DNA from 2 places in the Lactococcus sp. AK05 genome. Region 1 is predicted to be linked to the other one. Evidence: predicted binding sites of a transcription regulator. Region 1 holds the regulator's gene; the other holds the start of a gene.

What was found. Region 1 encodes HrcA, which represses chaperone genes, less so after heat shock. Its sites were predicted from a motif close to TTAGCACTCNNNNNNNNNGAGTGCTAA; they were not measured.
Region 2: the regulator HrcA is predicted to act here: its motif matches at 2,213-2,239, upstream of groES (co-chaperone GroES).

Annotation. Positions count from the first base shown of each region.
Region 1 is NZ_JBFTEI010000001.1:544,449-548,426, reverse strand. It holds gene dnaK (molecular chaperone DnaK) at 1-947, opposite strand, end outside; gene grpE (nucleotide exchange factor GrpE) at 1,020-1,559, opposite strand; gene hrcA (heat-inducible transcriptional repressor HrcA) at 1,589-2,632, opposite strand; gene AB6B24_RS02655 (hypothetical protein) at 2,854-3,258, opposite strand; gene AB6B24_RS02650 (D-alanyl-D-alanine carboxypeptidase family protein) at 3,272-3,978, opposite strand, start outside.
Region 2 is NZ_JBFTEI010000002.1:103,200-107,177, forward strand. It holds gene AB6B24_RS05050 (MBL fold metallo-hydrolase) at 1-140, shown strand, start outside; gene groL (chaperonin GroEL) at 187-1,815, opposite strand; gene groES (co-chaperone GroES) at 1,903-2,187, opposite strand; gene AB6B24_RS05065 (single-stranded DNA-binding protein) at 2,307-2,696, opposite strand; gene nox (H2O-forming NADH oxidase) at 2,786-3,978, opposite strand, start outside.

The DNA.
Region 1 (3,978 bases):
ATACGAGTTGAACCACCAACCAAGAGAACTTCGTCAATATCAGAAGTTGACAAGCCAGCATCAGAAAGGGCTTGGCGAACTGGTTGACGTGTCGCTTCAACAAGATCATGTGTCAATTCATCAAATTTAGCACGAGTCAAAGCCATTTCCAAGTGAAGAGGGCCAGCAGCACCAGCTGTGATGAATGGCAAGCTGATTTGAGTAGTTGTTACACCTGAAAGGTCTTTTTTCGCTTTTTCAGCGGCATCTTTCAAACGTTGCAAAGCCATTTTATCTTGGGCAAGGTCAATTCCGTTTTCTTTCTTGAATTCGGCAACCATCCAGTCAATGATTTTTTGGTCAAAATCATCACCACCGAGTTTGTTGTTACCAGCAGTTGCAAGAACATCAAAGACACCATCACCAAGTTCAAGAATTGAAACGTCGAATGTACCACCACCAAGGTCAAATACAAGAATCTTTTCATCTTTATCTGTTTTATCAAGACCATAAGCAAGAGCTGCTGCTGTTGGTTCGTTAACGATACGTTCTACTTCAAGACCAGCAATTTTACCAGCATCTTTAGTTGCTTGACGTTGAGCATCATTGAAGTATGCAGGTACAGTGATAACTGCTTTTTCTACTTTTTCTCCAAGATAAGCTTCTGCTGTAGCTTTCAAGTTTTGAAGAATCATTGCTGAAATTTCTTGTGGTGTGTATTCTTTACCATTTGCAGAAACTTTTTCAGATGTTCCCATTTTTGATTTAATAGAAATAATTGTTTCTGGGTTAGTTACCGCTTGACGTTTTGCAGCGTCACCGACAATGATTTCACCATTTTTGAAAGCTACAACTGAAGGTGTTGTACGATTTCCTTCTGGATTTGGAATAATTTTTGATTCAGTTCCTTCAAGAACTGCTACTGCTGAGTTTGTTGTACCAAGGTCAATACCGATAATTTTAGACATATTATTAAATCTCCTTTATTTCTTATTACTTATGAATAGTTTAAAGACTTTGCGGTCAATTTATTTTTTAATTTACTGTGCTACGACAACCATTGCTGGACGAAGTAAACGTTCGTGAAGTTGGTAACCTTTTTGGAAAACTTGCACGATGCTGTCAGCTGGATGTTCATCATCAGCTGGGACAGTTTGAACAGCCATGTGAAGATTATGGTCGAAGCTTTCATAAGAAACTTCTTCAACGCCTTCTTCTTTAAGCGCTGAAATCAAGCTTTCTTGGACCATTTCAAGGCCTTTTTTAACATCATCCGTTAATCCTTCAACAGCAAGTGCACGTTCAAGATTATCTAGTGAAGATAAGATTTTTTTTGCTAAATCTTGTGAACGATATTTGATAAGTTGCAAACGTTCTTCATTTCCACGACGTTGTACGTTTTGCATTTCTGCAGAAACGCGAAGGAATTTATTTTCCCACTCAGTCGCTAACTTTTGTGCTTCATCAAGTTCGTTAATTTCTTCTTCAACAATATCCTCAAGTGCTTCCTCTGTTAACTCCTCAGTCACTTCTTCATCAACTTTTTCATTTTTGATTTCTTCTTTAGTTTCTTCGGACATAGGCCCTCCTTTTTTAAATAACTTTTTTATCATTTACTAATTTCATAATGGTTACCATCAAGATAACGATAATAGTCACTCAGCTTCATAGTTAAAACTTTAGCAACTAAGTCAAGAACTGATAACGTCCTTTGATAATCCATTTCTACAGGTCCAACGACTGTTAGAGTACCAAAACCGCGATATGGAATAACAAATTTTTGCGAAATAATCGTTAAATTTTTCATGTATTTTTCGTCATTGTCAAATTTAACGGCACGCATTTCATCGTTATTAGTGATTTCGCGAATTTCATGAAGCATCCGTTCATCATCGCTAAAGAGTTTATATAATTCTGCAAGATTGTCAGTTGCATAATCAAAGATATTTTTACGCCCAGCGACGGTCAGCCGTTCTTTGAACAAATCATCAAAAATTGATTCAAAGAGTTGGAGAACTTCACTCGTAACTTTGAAATAACGCTGAACAATCTGGGGAATCTCTGTTCGTAAAGTATAGTGAATATCAATCACTTTTTTACCAACCAGACGTTCTTTAACTAGATTACTAAAGACTGCTAAATCAGCTTCGGTCATCGATTTTGGAAGAATAAATTGATTTGTTCTTACTTCACCAGTCCCTAATGTTATAACTGAAAGTACTGAATGACTATCCAGCATGACCATTTCAAATGAAACTAATTGTTGGTCACGTTGAGGAGCATTAAGAACAAAGCTTGTCAAACCAGTGAGTTCTGATAAACTTTTAGCTGCTGTTTTAAACAGGTCAGATAGGCGATAAAAATCACCATCAAAAGCTTTCATCACTTTAAATAAGTCATTTTGACTAAATTCATCTAACTGGATGACATTTTCTACAAAATACTTATAACCTGAAACACTTGGAACACGTCCACTTGAGGTGTGTTCTTTTTGAATCAAGCCTAGTTTTTCCAAAACTTTCATGTCGTTTCGGATTGTAGCGCTAGAAGCTTGAATACTATCAAGGAGCGACTTTGAACCGATTGGCGTATGCTCTTTGGCATAAAGAGAAACAATCAAATTTAAAATTTGTCTTTGACGTTCTGTAATCATGGCTACTCCTTTCTCCACAGATAGGAAGTTTTGCAAAACTTCTTTCGCAAGCTCTAAAATTTCTTGAGCTTTTGACTTCTGTTTAGTATCTACAAGCTTTTTTCTGTTTTAGCACTCTTCATCTCTAAGTGCTAACAAATTTATTATAACCCTTTGTTTATACCTTGTCAAGCAAAAAGACATAAAAATTAGCACTCTTTTTATTAGAGTGCTAATTTGATTTATAAAAGATTGGAATCTTTGGATGTTTGCCAAATATTCATGACTGTAATTACCATTACAGCAATGACAAAGAGGCTTTCATACTTTACTTCATGTTGAATGAAAAGTATGGCATAATCTATAATCAAAAGTGCCGAAATAATTTCTAAAAGTATAAAAGTAAAACGCCAAAATTTCAATAATAGAAAGATTAATAAAGCAAAAATCAATAAATAGATTAAACTTTGCCAACTCGTAATTGTTGACGAAATTTTAGTCGTTAATGTTTTTATATTTGTCGATAAGTTATTAAAAAATTGACTAAAGAAATTATTATGAACAAGGAGAACTTTAATCATTTCCGAGACACTGTAAATAAATAGAGCAACATTAACATAGAGTAGAAGTCTGGTTCGGTTTAGCATGAATTCATTTCCTTTATGCTGGTAATAGTTTTAGATATTCTTCTAAAGTAAGATTGTGTTCGGTCATATATTTAGCATTTTCTAAACCAACATATCTAAAATGCCAGTCTTCATAGCCAATTCCTGTCTCTGCCTTTTTCCCTTCTGGAAAACGAAGAACAAATCCATATTTGGGAGCAATTGCTGCAACTTGTTTTGCATATTGACTCTCATTCAGGCTATCAATATTACTCATATCAATCGCTAATCCTGTTTGATGCTCTGAACTTCTTGGTGGCTGAGAATAAGTTTGCACATTTTTTATCGCTTCTTCTTCTGAAATTGGATTTCCACTAGAATTTACTGTTCCTTGACCATTCATTTCTGCTTGGACATAAGATTGATAAAGCCCTTCTTGATATGAGACTGACCGATAACCTGAGATTAAATGTTCAGCTGGTGATATTTGTTGGGCTGCTGCTAAAAATTGTTGAACCGCTGATGCTATCCTTTGATCAACTTGAATCCCATTTACGGTTGCCAGTGTTGGGTTCATTTCATCTTTAGGTGATTTTCGACTCACCAATACTAAATCCCAATCTGATTGTTTAGCGTCAGGTAAATCTTTTTTCTTTGCCACCTCTTTAGATGACGAAATACTTGTTTTTTTAGCTGATTCGTTTGTTGAATTTGACTTATCATTGGTGATTAAAATAAATCCTAAAGCGCCAATGATTAAAA
Region 2 (3,978 bases), on a different contig from region 1:
TGAGTTTAAATAATAATATCAAAGAACTTGCTCATCTTACTATGGATGGTTACTTACAGCAACATGATGTCGATACCAAAAAGGACCTGAAGATCCTTGATACTAGTCACGAACATGCTAGTCAACTTTACGATATTTAGTTACTCAACAGCAAATAAAAAAAGAACCCTAAGGGTTCTTTTTTTATTACATCATACCACCCATTCCCATGCTAGGGTCCATTGGAGGCATAGCTGGAGCAGCTGGTTCTGGCTTATTAGCAACTACTGCTTCAGTAGTCAAAATTAAACCAGCAACAGAAGCCGCGTTTTGCAAAGCTGAACGAGTTACTTTTGCGGGGTCAACAATCCCTTCTTCAATCATATTAACCCATTGACCAGTTGCAGCATTGAATCCTGTACCTACTTCTTCTGAACGAAGTTTATCAATGATAACTGAACCTTCATATCCTGCATTGGCAGCAATTTGACGAACTGGTTCTTCAAGAGCACGGCGAACAATGTTAATACCTGTTTGAATATCTCCTTCTTCTGAAAGTTTATCCAAAGCAGCAATAGCATTAACAAGTGCTGTACCACCACCAGAAACAATACCTTCCTCAACGGCTGCACGTGTTGCATTAAGTGCATCTTCAATCAAGAGTTTCATTGCTTTGAGCTCTGTTTCAGTTGCAGCACCAACTTTAACAACTGCAACACCACCAGCTAATTTTGCAAGACGTTCTTGTAATTTTTCACGGTCAAAATCAGAAGTTGTTTTTTCAATTTGCGCTTTAATAATAGCTACACGATCAGAAATAGCATCAGCAGAACCAGCACCTTCAACAATTGTTGTGTGGTCTTTATCCACAGTTGCTTTAGCTGCTTGTCCTAAAGCTTCAAGAGTAGCATCTTTAAGATCAAGACCAAGTTCTTCAGTAATTACTGTACCACCTGTCAAGATAGCCAAATCTTCCAATTGAGCTTTACGACGATCACCAAATCCTGGTGCTTTTACAGCTACAACATTGAAGACACCTTTAATCTTATTAAGAACAAGCGTTGGCAATGCTTCTCCATCAACATCATCAGCTACAATAAGAAGTGGACGATTTGTTTTCAAGATTTGTTCAAGGAGCGGTAAAATTTCTTGAATGTTTGAGATTTTTTTGTCGGTAATAAGAATATAAGGATTATCTAATTCAGCAACCATTTTTTCTGTATTAGAAACCATATATTGACTCAAATATCCACGGTCAAATTGCATTCCTTCAACAACATCGAGTTCAGTTTGCATCCCTTTTGATTCTTCAATGGTGATAACCCCGTCAGAACCTACACGTTCCATTGCATCAGAAATATACTCACCCACTTTTTCACTACGTGATGAAACGGTAGCTACTTGCGCAATTGCTGATTTATCGTGGACAGGAATTGCCATCTCTTTAATTGACGAAACAGCTGTTTCAGCAGCAAGTTCAATTCCTCGGCGAATACCAACTGGATTTGCACCTGCGGTAACATTTTTTAAACCTTCACGAACGATAGCTTGTGTCAAAACTGTCGCTGTTGTTGTACCGTCACCTGCGATATCATTTGTTTTTGAAGCAACTTCTGAAACAAGTTTAGCTCCCATATTTTCAAAATGATCTTCAAGTTCAATCTCTTTGGCAATCGTTACACCATCGTTTGTAATTAAAGGTGATCCATATGATTTTTCAAGAACAACATTGCGACCTTTTGGTCCAAGGGTTGTTTTTACTGTATCAGCAAGAATATCAATCCCACGCATCATCGCTGTTCTAGCATCACTTGAAAATTTAATATCTTTTGACATTTTAGCTCCTTTTTAAGAATATATTTTTAATTTTATAGATTTTAAGATAGACAAAAGACAACCAAAAAAATGATTGCTTTTATAATTTTACTCTACAATTGCAAGAAGGTCTGAATCTTTGAGAATCAAGAATTCCTCACCATCCATTTTTACGGTCGTTCCAGCAAATTTTTCAAAAATTACTGTGTCCCCTACTTTTACGAGTGGAGAAATCAGTGTTCCATGATGATTTGTTTTCCCTTCACCGACGGCAACAACTTCAGCTGTTTGAGGTTTTTCTTGGGAAGCGCTTGTTAACACAATTCCACCCATTGATTTTTCCTCTTCTTCTTTTACACGTAAAACTACGCGATTCTCTAAAGGTTTCAACATTATATTTTCCTCCATTTTTTATTTTTTAGCACTCTTATTAAACGAGTGCTAACATATTCTTATTTTATCTCAATGGTCAGATTTAGTCAAGAGAAAACATTTAGATTTTATGAAATAAATTAGAAAGGGAGTTCTTCCGCATCAAGTAAGGTTTCTTCAGTCTTTATAGCGCTTTCTCGTAAAGCGATTGTTGCCCTACTTTCAAGTAAATCATAACTCAGTCCTAAGATTTCTGTGACATAATGTTTTTGATTTTGCTTATCCGTATAATTTCTAGTTCTAATTTCTCCTTCAATTGAAATAAGACTTCCTTTTTTTGCGTAAGAAACTAAAGTTTCTGCAGATTTTCCCCAAATAATAATTGAAATAAAATCTGCCTCTCGTTCTCCTTTTTCATTTTTGAAACGGCGATTGACTGCTAAGGTCACACGGACATATGATTTATCATTTGTTGTTTTTGAAATTTCTGGCGCACTGGTTAAGCGTCCAATTAACATGGTTTTATTCATAATAAAATCCTCCTAACTTTTTATACGTAAAGTTAGGACATTTGTCACAAAAAAAATAAAAAATCTATCAATTGATAGATTTTTATGGTTTATTTTGCATTTAAAGCTGCAACAGTCATGTAATTATATGGACTATTGAAGTGTGGTAAGAAGAATAAATCAAGTAAGGCTAATTCATCAATCGTTTTCTTTTCTTGAATAGCTAAACTAAACATATTAATATTTCCTGCAATTATTTCACTCTTGCTAGCAAGTTGAGCACCAATAATTCTGCGACTTTTTGTTTCATAAACGATACGAATTTTCACACTATCATTATTTTCATGAAGGAACCATGCTTTTTGCTTATCTTCAAAATCACTAAATGAAACTTCTAGGCCGATTTTTTTCGCAGCTTTAACCGACAAGCCCGTAGAAGTCATATTGTAACCAAAAATAGAGATTCCATTAGAACCTTGTACACCAACAGACTCTATTGATTTTCCTCCAATATTATGACCAGCAACAATCCCTGAGCGAACAGCGTTTGAGGCAAGGGCAATGTAGGTGAAGTCTTGTAAAGCATTAGAATAGATTGTGGCAACATCTCCTACAGCATAAACATCTGGGTCACTACTTTGTTGATGTTTATCCACTTTGATTGCTCCATTTTTAAAGGTTTCTAAATGTTCACCAGCCAATGCACTATTGGCTGTAAATCCAATACAATTAATAACGAGGTCAACATCATAAGTTGATTTATTAGTTACAATCTGTGATACATGACCTTTTTCATTTGCCTTAAACTCTTGAGCCAATTCCCCAAAATGGAGTTCAATTCCATGTTGGGCAAGATTTTCATCCATTCCTTTAGCAAACTCTTCATCATAATATGAAGCAAGTGAAGTACTTTCTGCATCAAAAAGTAGAACTTCTTTTCCACGACGTTTGGCAGCTTCAGCAATTTCTGTCCCAATATAACCAGCACCAATCACAGCAATCCGTTTCACATCATTCTTAGCAAACTCTTCGTCAATGGCTTGCCCTTCTTGAAAAAGTTTTAAAAAATGAATGCCTTTAAGATCTTTTCCTGGCAAGTTAGGAATAATTGGACGTGAACCTGTTGCCAGAACGAGTTTATCATAACTTTCTGTAATCTTTTCTCTAGTTTTTGACTTGGCATAAATCATTTTATTAGTAAAGTCGATTTCTGAAACTTCTGTTTCTGTTAATATCTTTACTCCCTTTTTTTCAAAATCTTCTGCTTTGGCATAAAACAGCTCATCTGGTTTTTCAATTTGTC